One region of the Paraneptunicella aestuarii genome, then DNA from elsewhere that is predicted to be linked to it. Evidence: predicted binding sites of a transcription regulator. Region 1 holds the regulator's gene; the other holds the start of a gene.
What was found. Region 1 encodes LexA, which represses DNA repair genes until DNA is damaged. Its sites were predicted from a motif close to TACTGTATNNNNATACAGTA; they were not measured.
Positions count from the first base shown of each region.

Region 2: the regulator LexA is predicted to act here: its motif matches at 5,310-5,329, upstream of uvrD (DNA helicase II).

Region 1 is NZ_CP074570.1:79,909-87,245, forward strand. It holds gene plsB (glycerol-3-phosphate 1-O-acyltransferase PlsB) at 1-1,278, opposite strand, end outside; gene lexA (transcriptional repressor LexA) at 1,506-2,129, shown strand; gene coxB (cytochrome c oxidase subunit II) at 2,870-3,964, shown strand; gene ctaD (cytochrome c oxidase subunit I) at 3,977-5,566, shown strand; gene KIH87_RS00370 (cytochrome c oxidase assembly protein) at 5,576-6,136, shown strand; gene KIH87_RS00375 (cytochrome c oxidase subunit 3) at 6,152-7,033, shown strand; gene KIH87_RS00380 (DUF2909 domain-containing protein) at 7,109-7,318, opposite strand.
Region 2 is NZ_CP074570.1:275,715-283,051, reverse strand. It holds gene KIH87_RS01225 (thioesterase family protein) at 76-555, shown strand; gene rarD (EamA family transporter RarD) at 878-1,786, shown strand; gene KIH87_RS01215 (response regulator) at 1,777-3,024, opposite strand; gene uvrD (DNA helicase II) at 3,083-5,251, opposite strand; gene KIH87_RS01205 (DMT family transporter) at 5,370-6,263, opposite strand; gene KIH87_RS01200 (GNAT family N-acetyltransferase) at 6,250-6,708, opposite strand; gene KIH87_RS01195 (MJ1255/VC2487 family glycosyltransferase) at 6,903-7,337, opposite strand, start outside.

The DNA of each region.
Region 1 (7,337 bases):
AGGCACTATGCTGATGGGACGGTTAATGCCTTTTAATAGCGCTTGAACCGTCATGGCTAACATACCTGTTTTAGGTGGGAGCAGTCTGCCGGTGCGGCTTCTGCCGCCTTCAGCATAGTATTTCACTGCGTAACCACGAGCGAAAAGCTGCTCCAGATATTCTCTGAACACTGCTGTATACAGTTTGTTGCCTTTAAAAGAGCGGCGAATAAAAAAAGCGCCGCCTTTTCGGAATAATCCGCCAATAGGCCAGAAGTTAAGATTAATACCTGCGGCAATGTACGGCGTCATTAGTCCTTCATTGTAGATGACATAGGTTAGTAGCAGATAATCCATGTGGCTTCGATGGCAGGGAACATAAATGATTTCATGTCCATTTTGCGCAAGTTCGCGCACTTTCTCGGCATGTTCGACATTTATGCCGTTATAAATCTTGTTCCAGACTTTGGTGAGTAAGCGGTATGCCAAACGAATGGCCGTGGAATTACGGTCAGCGGCAATCTCTTCAATGTATTTTTGCGCTTGTTCCTTGGCTTTTTCCAAAGAGATATTTTTGCTTTTGGCTTCGTCGTTGATGGCATTTTTAACCGCATCTGCGCCCAATACACCGTTGAACAGCTGGGCTCTCTGCAACATGCTGGGGCCAGTGATAGACTGCTGACGACGGAAAAAGTGGGTGCGTGCCAAGCGGATAAGTTTGTGTGCCAGTTGTTCGTCGGTATCTGATTCTTTCAGATTGGTCATTTCACGAGAAGAAACTGCGCGGCTAAAGCCGACAATATTGTCACGTCCGAGGAACAGGATAATAAAGAATTTACGGAACCAGCCTGGGGAACTGCGATCGGTGAGAAGATCTGTCCAGCTTTTGCTGGCTTTGCCGGGTTCGCGACCCCAAAAAATGGAAACCGGGACAATTTGAATGTCTAAATCTTTGTCTTCACGGTGCAGTTTAAACATTTCTGTGCTGCTACGAGCAATGTCTGTCACTTTGCGTTTATTACTGAAGAGTGAACGAGGTCGCTCGACAAAAAGTGTTGCAGGGTGTTCTTGCCCGGCTATCTCGATTTTTTTGAAAGGATTGGGTAAGCCCAATCTTTCGGTCGTCATTTCCAGCGCTATCAGATCCGTCGCTGAGTGCGTTTTTAACAGGTAAATAATCGGCTTATCTTTAGATATCCCCAGCTCGCCTTCTATATCATTCGGCGTGTAGCTTGATGTGAGCAGCCAACGTGTCGGGTACTTGATTATTTTTAACAGTATGTTTCGGAAATCCAACATTCAAGAGAACCTGTGTTATGAAGTGGCGGGATAATAGCATGATGATTGCGTTTTTTCCCTAATTTGCCTCAATTTGGGGCATGCCTTGATTTGTAACAATGCTTAATCGCTTTAACAATAAAACGACTTCTTACGTTGCATATCTGAAGAAAGGGAAATTTTAGGTTTGTAATATTTTTTTTGCTGTATATACTACCAGTAAAACTGTATGGAATAACAGGCTGTTTATGCGTCCACTAACTCCACGTCAAGAGCAAGTATTAGAACTGATTAAGCACACCATTTCAGACACTGGAATGCCGCCCACTCGTGCCGAAATAGCACGACAGTTAGGCTTTCGTTCCGCCAATGCGGCAGAAGAGCATTTGAAAGCGTTGGCAAGAAAAGGGGTAATCGAAGTATTACCAGGTACGTCTCGAGGCATTAAATTAAATGTGCCATTGGACGAACCGGCTGAGGAGGAAGGCTTGCCATTGATTGGACGAGTTGCTGCTGGTGAACCCATTCTGGCGCAAGAGCATATTGAATCTCACTATCAGGTTGATCCTAATTTCTTCCATCCCCATGCCGATTATTTATTGCGCGTTTATGGCGAGAGTATGAAGGATATCGGCATTATGGATGGTGATTTGCTTGCGGTGCATCGAACCAAAGATGTGCGTAATGGTCAGGTTGTTGTGGCGAGAGTTGAAGATGATGTGACCGTTAAGCGTATTGAGCGTAACGGTAGTCAGGTTATCTTGCATGCCGAGAATGCGGATTTCAGCCCTATTAAGGTGGATTTAACTTCTCAACCTTTCGAAATTGAAGGCTTGGCTGTGGGTGTAGTTCGCAACAATTCTATGATGTAACGCTTTTTTTACATTTTTTGTTCTGGGCTTATTGTTATTTTTAGAGCGGTAAGCCCAGGTTGAAAAAACCACCATTATCCTTGCCATTTTCTTTTGCTTTTACGCCTATCGCACTCATCATTTTTTCATTGCTAATTAGCGTTGAATCTTTTTTGTTTTTTATATCCCTCTAAAATAAAGGGTTTTGAAGCCGTCGATTTTTAGCATAAGGCGATTTTCTTCTTTGCACCATTTATTGCCGCTCTCCTTCTTATTTGCCTAAAAGTTGCTCCAAATGGATCTTTTTTGTAATTTTAATCACTTTAAATGCGCAATATATTAACTTGAGACTTGATCTGAGCGCCAAAAATACTCACCATTGGCGTCCTTGCAGCTTTAGGCATCGTTTTGCATGCTTTTTAGTCACTTTTTGAGGTTCACCTCGCTGTTAAGAGTCACTAAATAAAAGCGCAGGAGACGTTTAGTAACCGTGGTGTTACTGCAAGTGTTGTAATAAAAAATTCATGTTGGGGAATTTTTGCATCGGAATTGTTTATTTCTTGCCATTTATTAACACCTTGATTACATTACGAAACAATTTGTTTAACAAATTAGAATAAATTTGACCTGAGAAGGCTTCGACGGTCAGCGCAACTGCTTTTTAATTAAGACTGCTTTTTAATAGATGGAGGAAAGCTCTGGTGCATAAAATAATAACCACCTTGCTAGCTGCAGTAACCAGCTTGCTTATCTTTCCGGTTATGGCTGCGGGTGATTCACACCCTGATGCTTACCAGTTAAACCTAAGAGAGGGTGTGACAGACATCAGTGCACAGGTCTATGACTTACATATGACCATTTTAATTATATGTGCGCTTATCGGTGTTGCCGTATTCGGCGTCATGCTTTATTCCACAATTTTTCATCGTAAGTCTCTAGGTGTAAAGCCTGCGACTTTTCATGAAAGTGTAAAAGTGGAAATTGCATGGACTGTGGCTCCTTTTGTGATTTTGATTTTCATGGCGATTCCCGCTGCGAAAACCCTAATCGCTATGGAAGACACTTCAGCTCCTGATGTGTCGATTCTGGTAACCGGTTCTCAGTGGAAGTGGCATTATAAATATATGGATAACGACGTAGAGTATTACTCTGTGTTGGCCACACAACGTGAACAAATTCATAATAAATTCGATAAAGGCGAGAACTACCTGTTAGAGGTTGATCGTCCTTTGGTTATTCCTACAGGTAAGAAAGTTCGTTTCTTGATGACCTCTGACGATGTTATCCATTCATGGTGGGTTCCTGACTTCGCGGTTAAGAAAGATGCTAACCCTGGCTTTATTAATGAAGCGTGGACCAAGGTAAACCAACCAGGTATTTATCGTGGTCAATGTGCTGAGTTGTGCGGTAAAGATCATGGTTTCATGCCTGTCGTTGTTGTTGCTAAAGAGCCTGCTGAATATGAAGCATGGATTTCTGAGCAAGAAGCAATTCAGAAGAAAGCTAAAGAAGAAGAACAAAAACTACTTGCCATGAATATGAGCATGGATGAGTTGATGTCGGTTGGTGAACGGGTTTATCAATCAGCATGCGCAGCTTGTCATATGCCTAATGGTGAAGGTTTGCCTGGGGTGTTCCCTGCTCTTAAAGGTAGCCAAATTGCATTGCATGATATGCCAAAACATATCGACGTTGTTGTAAACGGCGTTTCGGGTACTGCGATGCCTTCTTTTGCGAAACAATTGTCGTTGAAAGAATTGGCTGCAGTTATCACTTATGAACGTAATGCTTGGGGTAACAGCACTGGTGATACCGTTCAAGCGAAAGACGTTAACGCTGTCATTAATGGCAATTAAGAGAGGTTGGCAATGAGTACTGTAGTTGAAGATTTACATCACGATGATCACCATCATCATGCGCCAACGGGTATTAAGCGTTGGCTCTATACTACGAACCATAAAGACATCGGTACTATGTACCTATGGTTCGCATTCATCATGTTTTTGGTTGGCGGCGCAATGGCAATGGTTATTCGTGCCGAGCTATTCCAACCGGGTTTGCAAATTGTAGAACCAAACTTCTTTAACCAGATGACCACCGTTCATGGTCTGATCATGGTTTTTGGTGCGGTAATGCCGGCTTTCACCGGGCTTGCTAACTGGATGGTGCCACTAATGATTGGCGCGCCAGATATGGCTTTGCCTCGAATGAACAACTGGAGCTTCTGGATCTTGCCATTCGCATTTTCAGTTTTGATTGCTTCTTTGTTCCTTGAAGGTGGTGGTCCTAACTTCGGTTGGACTTTCTATGCACCTTTGTCCACAACGTATAGTAATGATTCAACAGCGCTGTTTGTGTTCTCGGTTCATATTATGGGTGCGAGTTCTATCATGGGTGCTATCAACGTTATCGTTACTATTTTCAACATGCGTGCCCCTGGCATGACATTGATGAAAATGCCACTGTTTGTCTGGACATGGTTGATCACTGCATTCTTGTTGATTGCGGTAATGCCAGTATTAGCCGGCGCAGTGACCATGGTATTGACTGATAAATACTTCGGAACCAGCTTCTTTGACGCTGCTGGTGGTGGTGACCCGGTTATGTTCCAGCATATTTTCTGGTTCTTCGGTCATCCAGAGGTGTACATCATGATCTTGCCAGCTTTTGGTGTTATTTCTCAAATCGTTCCTACGTTCTCTCGTAAGAAGCTGTTTGGTTATGCATCAATGGTTTACGCAACGGCCTCAATTGCATTGTTGTCATTCATCGTTTGGGCTCACCACATGTTTACCACTGGTATGCCATTGTTCGGTGAAATGTTCTTCATGATCGCAACCATGTTGATTTCTGTCCCAACGGGCGTAAAAGTATTCAACTGGGTTGCAACCATGTGGCGCGGCGCGATTTCATTTGAAATGCCAATGATGTTTGCCTTGGCCTTCATCGTATTGTTCACTATCGGTGGTTTCTCTGGTTTGATGCTGGCGATTACTCCGGTTGACTTCCAATACCATGATACTTACTTCGTAGTGGCTCACTTCCATTATGTATTGGTAACAGGCGCTATCTTCTCCATTATGGCGGCGACTTACTACTGGCTACCTAAGTGGACGGGTAAGATGTATGACGAAACTTTGGCTAAATGGCATTTCTGGTGCTCTTTGATCTCTGTAAACGTCCTGTTCTTCCCAATGCACTTCATCGGTTTAGCGGGTATGCCAAGACGTATTCCTGACTATGCATTGCAGTTTGCTGATTTCAATAAGTGGATCAGTATTGGTGGCTTTGCATTTGGTTTATCGCAGCTTATTTTCCTTGCTCTGTTGATTAAAGCTTGCCGTAAGAAAGGTGAGCCAGTGTCTGCACAGGTTTGGGATGGTGCGGAAGGCTTGGAATGGGAAATACCTTCTCCTGCTCCTTATCATACCTTCGATACACCGCCTGTTGTGAAGTAGGGGTAAATGATGAGTACCGAACATAACGTTAATAACAATAGCAAGCTGATCCTGAAATTAGTCGGTGTTGTAATCGGTATGTTCGGCTTTGGTTTTGCTTTGGTGCCCTTGTATGACGTGTTTTGCGATCTGACGGGGATCAACGGTAAAACCAAAGACACCGCTGCGGTTTATCAAGGTGTTGAAGTAGATAAAAGTCGGTTGGTGACGGTAGAGTTCATCACCCGTAATAATAAGGGTATGCCTTGGCAATTTGCTTCTGAAACGAAGCGTGTGCAGGTTCATCCAGGGGAAATGCATCAGGTTAATTTTACTGCGCATAACCCTGCTGGTAGACAGATTATTGGACAAGCGGTTCCTTCTGTATCTCCGGGTACAGCAGCGCTTTACCTGAATAAGACCGAGTGTTTCTGCTTTGAACAACAGCCTTTGGGGGCTGGTGAGCAAGTAGTGATGCCGATGAAGTTCTACGTGGATCCGCAGTTGCCTGAAGATATTGAGTTCTTCACTGTGCAATACACCTTGTATGACGTTACTGGTTCAGTCGAAACAGTCGCAATGAACCAATAGCAATTGGAGATAAGAATGTCAGAACAACAATATGAAAAATATTACGTGCCAGACCAAAGTCCCTGGCCGTTTGTTGGGGCGGTAGCTCTATTCCTTATCGTCGTTGGTGCAGGCAACTATGTTGTCGAGGTCTCCAAAGGTAAAGATGGCTACGGCGGAATCATCCTACTGACGGGTATAGCTGTGTTGCTATATATGTTGTGGAACTGGTTCAAAGACCAAATTAATGAATCTATGGCCGGCTTGTATAGCGCGCAATTAAGCCGCTCTTATCGTCAAGGTATGAGCTGGTTTATTTTCTCAGAAGTGATGTTCTTCTGTGCTTTCTTTGGTGCGTTGTTTTATGCCAGAGTGTTTTCTGTTCCATGGTTAGGCGGCGCATCGAACAATGTTTCTACCGCGGCGGTTTTATGGCCTACTTTTGAAGCTGTGTGGCCGTTAGTTACAACGCCAGGTGGTACACAAACTCAAGCAATGCCTCCAGGTGGTTTGCCACTGTACAACACTATTATTCTTTTAGTGTCATCAGTAACTTGCCATTATGCACATGTTGGATTGGAAAAGAATAATCGTAAGAACCTGACCATGTTCCTTGGTTTGACAGTCTTGCTTGGTTTGTTGTTCTTATTCTTCCAGGTTGAAGAATATATTCACGCATACACTGAAATGGGTCTGAAATTAGATTCAGGTATTTATGGCAACACTTTCTTCATGTTGACGGGCTTCCACGGAATGCATGTTACCTTGGGAACTATCTTGTTGATTGTGATGTTTTTCCGTGTATTGAAAGGACATTTTACGCCTGATAATCACTTCGCATTCCAGGCTGCTAGCTGGTACTGGCACTTTGTTGATGTGGTATGGGTGTGTTTGTTTATCTTTGTTTATTTGCTGTAGTCAGCATTTGATAAAGAATGAAGCAATGGCTGCACATGAGAGTGTGCAGCTTTTGTCTGTGTAAAAAGCAGGATTTTAATAAGGTCGAGGGTTAGGGGTAATAATACCTGTAGCGACAGCGACTATGACAATAAAGATAATGATGGCGGATATCAGTACTCTGCGCCCGATAAACTTGCTCATTTTTTGTTTGTCTGCATCCGGTTTAAGCATGATTGTCATGGCTTTAAACAGGTTGTAAATCATAAAGACAAGTAGCAGTGCTAGTACGATCTTAACTATCAAAATAAACCCCACCGAAAAG
Region 2 (7,337 bases), 200 kb from region 1:
ACGTCTTAGCCATTCCACAAAAAGTCATAGCCATCTAAACTATGTTAAGAATTTCCCATCCAGAACCATGAAATTATGACCATTCCAAAGGATAAACTACTACGTTCAGAAGAACTCGGCGAATACGTGACCAACATGTTTGCAACCAATATGCCTTTTATCGATCTACTGGGTATGAAAATGATTTATCAGGGCACTGAACGCGCTGAAGTGCATTTACCCTGGAAAGATAACCTCATGGGAAACCCAATCCAAAAGGTACTTCATGGCGGCGTGACTGCAGCAATTCTGGATACCGTGGGCGGCTTAATGGCAATTCTGCATGCCGTAGCCGAAATGGATAACGTTACATTGGAAGAATTCCATCATCGCGTTGGAAAAATGAGCACCATTGATATGCGTATCGACTATCTGCGCCCCGGGAAGGGCGAGAAATTCATTGCGACCGCAGAAGTGATCCGCAAAGGCAGTAGAGTCGCGGTTTGCCGTATGGAGTTACATAATGAATCCGGAACACATATTGCTTTTGGTACTGGCACATATATGATCGCCTAAATAGCTGTGTTTAATTGTCGGTCACCCATAGAGATTTATCGCAAACTCGCCGTGGATACTTCCATGTAGGCTCCACAGCCGCATCCCTGCGGCTGAGGGTTTGCTCCTAATTCTCTACAGATGACTGATAGTTTGGAACAGGTATTTAGCCCTATGCCAGTAAGCCTATTCAGATTCAACACAGTTTGCCTGTAGATAATAGGCGGGGTTGATAATAAACAAGAGCACATCACACTGTGTTCTAAATCCCCTAAAACCGAAGCAAGATAAGCCATTCATTCCATTTTCGAGCTTATCCCATTCATGAGTAGAGAAGTTTTCATTGCAAGCCAATCAAACCAAACAAGGCGTTTTATTAGCTCTGGCAGCCTATGGCAGTTGGGGCGTTGCCCCCATGTATTTCAAATTGCTGGCAGCCTTTCCCAGTATGGATATTCTGATGCATCGTATCGTATGGTCTGTACTGACGTTGCTCATTATCATTCTGGCGAGTCGTCATTGGTCTAGAGTACGCGCAGCTATCGCCAATAAACGAGTTCTCGCGACGTTGTTTTTCTGCGGTTTTCTATTGGCTGGTAACTGGTTACTCTTTATCTGGGCGGTAAACCACGATCACCTGCTGGACGCCAGTTTAGGCTACTACATTAACCCACTACTCAATGTGTTTCTGGGCTATATGTTTTTAGGTGAACGACTACGCCCTATGCAGCTACTTGCCGTTGGCTCTGCAGCGTTGGGCGTTGCCATACTGATCCTGTCCTACGGAAAATTTCCCTGGATAGCCTTAGTGCTAGCGTTTAGCTTTGGCATTTATGGATTATTGCGCAAGAAGATACCTGTGGAATCAGCCCCAGGATTATTAATCGAAAGCTCTATGCTACTGCCTATTGCTTTAGGGTATTGGGCCTTCTTTGCTTCTGCCAATAGCAATATGCTCAACAATGATTTGGCAATTAATTTAATTCTACTCAGTGCAGGGCTAGTGACCACCATACCGCTGATCTGCTTCAATGCCGCAGCCAAACGCATTCAATATTCTACTTTGGGATTTTTCCAATATTTGGCTCCCAGTATGATGTTTGCATTAGCAGTAATACTCTATGGGGAACCATTAGACCAAGCGCGATTAGTCACCTTCGCATTTGTTTGGTTGGGGTTGGCGATTTATACCTGGGACTCGCTAAAACACTATCGAAGAAATAGAAAAGCAAAGAAACAAAGTCAGGAATAAACGATCTGGTTATCGCCTTTTTCTTTTGCTTTTTGCAGGTTGGTGTCAGCAAAGTGCAGGGTTTCTTTAATATCGCCGTTAAAGTGCCCACTGATGCCAACATTAACAGCAAACCCCACAAACTGACCGCCAACATCAATTTTGCTTTGCGCCACTTCCATGCAAAAAGTGCGGTATTGTTCCAGCAGGTTCTCCGTATCTTGCCCGGAAGAATAAATACAAAACTCTTCACCACCAAAACGCGATATATGACAATCGGTGAAATATTTCTCTATTAGCTTGGCGATGGATTTTAAGACATTATCACCCGCTTCATAACCGTATTGCTTGTTAATCCACTTCACCTGATCAACATCAACAATACCTAGAATGACATTTCCCGGGGCGATTCGAAGGTTTGCCTGAATGCGAGTAAAGAAGTGACGTCGATTCGGCAGCCCCGTTAAATAATCGGTATTCGACGCTCTACGAATGGCCTCAATACTTTCGACATATTCGATGTTCTGCATTACCCGACAAAAGAATTCTTCATGGCAGTAAGGCTTGTTCAGGTAGTCATTTGCTCCACTTTTGATAAAGCGCGCAGATAGCGCCGAACTACCCTTCCCGGACAAACCAATAATCGCCAAATCATCTTTAGATATAGTACGCCGAATTTCAGCCACCATTTCTAATCCCGTCATGTTCGGCATATTTTCGTCGGTAATCACCAATTTGATGTTTTTATACTGACGCAAAGCCGCTAAGCCTTCTTCTCCGTCTTCGGCTTCATAGGTATTGAAATTATGGCGTTTCAACAAAGACGAAATCATGGTGCGACTCAATCTTGAATCATCAACCACCAGCACACCGATTTCCCGGTTTTTATCCAGTCTCTGCACCAAACGCACCAGATATTCATAAACCTGAGCGTTTTCTTTGGGAATATAATCAACAACATCCTTTGCCAAAACATTAGTGCGCGTGACTTCATCCAGTCTGCCAGTAATAACAATGGTGGGAACATTATACTCAATAGAGAAATCGATAGCTTCACCTTCAGGTGCATCAGGCAAGCAGTAATCAACGACTGCACACAAATACTCATCAGACCCCGAGCGAGATAATACCTCTCTGGCTTCCCTTAAGCTCGCAGCACCAATAGGCTCAAGATCTGCGCCTTTAAGCAGATGCTTGATGACCTTCATACTGGTAATGGAATCTTCAATCACCAGAACTTTGCGCTTTGATTCGTGCATAGTGTTTGTTTCGAGGAAAAATAGACCCGATTATGACGCAGAAACTACGTCTTTTTAATTAGACTTTAGTCAAAGTGGTATAGCCTAAAAACAGCCACTTTGTCCCATGATTTTCAAAATTCACCTGAACTCGTGCGTTTTCACCACTGCCTTCATAGTTCAATACCACGCCTTCATCAAATTTAGGATGCCTGACACGCTCACCCAAACTAAAACCTGTCGATTCAAACGCTTCATGGGATGCCATGTTACTGTAACTTTTCTGTACAGGTCTGGAAACCGTTGAGCGCAGGCGCACTTCTTCTAAACATTTTGCCGGCATTTCACGAATAAAACGTGAAGGTGTGTGATATTTATCTTGCCCATACAAGCGACGGTTCTCGGCATAAGTAATAAACAACCTTTGCATCGCACGTGTCATTCCAACGTAGCACAAACGACGCTCTTCTTCCAATCGCCCAATATCCTCGGCACTTTGCATACTGGGGAACATACCTTCTTCCACGCCAGTCAAAAATACCTGTGGAAACTCCAATCCTTTAGCAGAGTGGATCGTCATTAATTGCACTGCCGACTCATGAGTATCAGCCTGAGTTTCTCCCGCATCTAACGAAGCCTGAGCCAGGAAAGCCGCCAATGGCGTCATATTTTCATCTTCCTCGGCCTGAACAAACTGCTCACAAGCGGTGACAAGTTCTTGCAAGTTCTCAACCCGGGTTTCGCCTTTTTCGCCCTTCTCAGACTGATACATGGCTAAAATTCCCGATTTCTGCATAATAACTTTCGCTTGTTCCTGCAAGCTTGCACCACCAACGGCTTGCTCTAAAGACAGGATCAAATCCACAAAGCTTTGTAATGCATTGGTCGCTCTTCCCGTTAAGCGTTTTTCTTGCAGCATTAACATACTGGCTTGCCATAGCGACTTCTGCGTTGCCCGCGCGGCTTCACGTATTTGCGCTACAGTCTTATCACCTAAACCTCTGGCTGGCACATTAATAATGCGCTCAAAAGCTGCGTCATCCAAAGGATTATTAACCATACGCATGTAGCCTAGTGCGTCTTTGATTTCCTGACGCTCAAAAAAGCGCACGCCGCCATAAATACGGTAAGGCAACCCTGCATGTAACAAAGCCTCTTCTAATACCCGTGATTGAGCATTATTACGATACAAAATGGCGTTCTCATCCGGCGAGCCACCTTTGTCAATCCAGGACTCGATTTGCCCTACAACGAAACGCGCTTCATCGACTTCGTTAAAACCGGCGTACAAACGGATCAACTCACCATCACCAGACTCAGTCCACAGATTCTTGCCAAGTCTGCCTGAGTTGTTATCGATCACCGCATTCGCGGCATTCAGGATATTGCCGGTAGAGCGATAATTCTGCTCTAATCGAACCGTTTGAGCCTTGGGAAAATCACGCAAAAAATGATGTATGTTTTCGACGTTTGCGCCACGCCAACCGTAAATGGATTGATCATCGTCGCCGACAATCATCATATTGTTGCTGTCGCAGCATAACAAACGTAACCAGGCGTATTGAATGTTGTTAGTGTCTTGAAATTCGTCGACCAGAATCGTTCTAAAACGCTGTTGGTAATGCGCCAAAATATGCGGATTATTTAACCAAAGCTCATAAGCACGCAGCAATAATTCAGCAAAATCCACTAACCCCGACAAATCACAAGCGTCCTGATATGCCTGATAAATATCGCGCATACGTTTACGTTCGGGATTATCCCCCACATCAACATGCTTGGGGCGTAATCCTTCGTCTTTATTAGCATTAATAAACCATTGAATTTGCTTGGGTTGCCAAAGCTTTTCATCCAGATTCAAAGACTTAAGCACGCGTCGAATTAAGCGATATTGATCGTCAGAGTCCAGTATCTGGAAATGCTCAGGTAAGCCCGCATCCTGATAATGACTGCGTAAAAGACGATGCGCTAAACCGTGGAAGGTGCCCATCCACATATGCTGTAAAGGAATGCCCAACAAATGCTCAACACGCCCGCGCATTTCACGGGCAGCTTTGTTGGTAAACGTAACAGCCAGAATGTTACGGGGAGAAATGGCTTCAACCTGAACCAGCCATGCAATACGATGTACTAGCACCCGGGTTTTACCGCTTCCAGCTCCCGCCAAAATGAGCAGGTCGGAAGCAGGGGCGGTCACAGCGTCACGCTGCTTGTCGTTCAGGTTATCCAGTAAGTGGGATACATCCATGGGCAATATGTCTTTTATCTGGTTTTTATCTGAAAATTGCCCGGATTATACCTTTAAATACTGGTTATTTATACACTCTATTAACGGGAAACGTTTCCTCACCCTTCAAGTGATTTCGTCAACCTTCCTGCTCCAGCTTTAAAATAGAAAGTTTGTGCTCTTTACGTGACTGCCACAAAATCGGTAACACTATCAAACTAATCCCCAGTAACGTGCGCCAACCAATAATTTCATGGAATATCAACCAACCCATTAGCGCGGCAAAGACTAAACCTGAATATTCTGCGATAGTCACGGCTCCTGCGTCGGCATGGCGATAAGCAAAAACACAACAAATCTGATAAATTCCTATGCCCAAGGCACTTCCTACGCCCAGATACAGCAAGTCCATCGACATGTCTCGCCAATCAAATAATGCACCAATGCCTAAAAAGGGCATTGAGAACAGCGTACTCCAGAAAAGAACGGTGATCGACGATGAGTGAGTAGGAACTAATCTCGCTGATAAGTTATAGACAGCAATGCACAATGCAGCGATAAGCCCGGCAATGGCTCCCCAGCCAAAATCATCGGGTTTCAGCGCAACAATCACCCCTAAAAAGCACAAGAAAACGTTAATCACCCTATGCCGATAGATAGGCTCTCTCATCCACAGGGTCGCTAAAATTAGCGTAAACACTGGCGCTGCATAAAAAACCACATGAGCGGTCGCCAAAGGCAAACTGGTTAAGGCAACAACCACACAAGCGCTACCAACCACCGTTAGCAAACCTCGAAACAAATAAATCTTTGGTGTTTCCAAACGCCGGCGAGAAAACGGCTGACGCAAAAAGATAGGCAGCAAAAAGACAATAATGATTATTTGCCGGATAAATACGTATTGATAAATGCCCGCGGTGTCTGAAAACCACTTTACGATAGCATCAGCACCGACACCAAACAGGTTCCCCAACAACAACCAGACAATTGCCAGTAATGCACCAGAAATTCCAACTTTTTCAACCTTGTCCATCTCTCACCATATGAATATGAGGAATACCATCCTCAATATACTCCTCTCCTATCGCCTTAAAGCCGTGCGCCCCATAAAATTCCTGCAAGTGAGACTGTGCGCCAATCTTAATGTTGTAGTCAGGCCAAAGTTGCTTACAGATTTGAATGGAATTGCTAACCACGTCATGCCCCAATCCCTGCCCTCGATGCTTATCTGAGGTGAGAATTCGCCCGATACTGCTATAACCCGAATAAGACGCTCCTGGCGCCAATATACGGGAATATCCAGCTAACTCATTACCATCCATCAACATAAAATGGCGTGTTTCCGGTAGCGTATCCAAATCATCCATATCCTGGTAGTAACAGGTTTGTTCAACCACAAACACCGCGCTTCGGAGCTGCAATACCTTATACAACTGCTTAGGTGCAAAATCGTTAAATTGATAAATTTCCTGTTCCATAACCAACTACCATTTTGAGGATGAATAAACCCAATCTTCCCAACATGAAACGCAGGGAAAGAAACCATAAATATAGAGTAAAAAAGCGGGATCAGGAGCTTATCAGTACGAAGACTGAAATGGTAGATAACAAGAACTGAAAATGAGTTCAACCGCTCTTAAATAGAGACGCATAACCGTATGCAAGGATTTCGTTAGACCGGTGCTGATGTAAGCTTCACTAATTTACGGCGAACTTTCTCCGGAAACTTCACCTGTTTCCACAACTGCTCGCATACCGACTGAGTATCATTCCATTGCCGCGACAATATCCAATCCACCAATACTTTGGGGTCTTTAGGAAACTCAACAGGCTCGCCTTCTGGCTTGGATATCCATTTTTCAACAGCATCAACATCCAGAAAATCCATCGTGCTGCACAACTCTAATGTTTCCAGGGTAAGCGCGTTAGACAACTGCTCAAATTGCCCATGCAAAGGCTTGATTAGCAGCTTCTTTCCAAGTTGTAAGCACTCACTAGATAACTCAAAGCCACCATTAGCGATAACACCAGCACAGTGTTGTAGAGATTCATGGAATCGATCCTTGCCAGGACGACGCCATTTCAAGTTGCCCTCATCGGTTTCCAC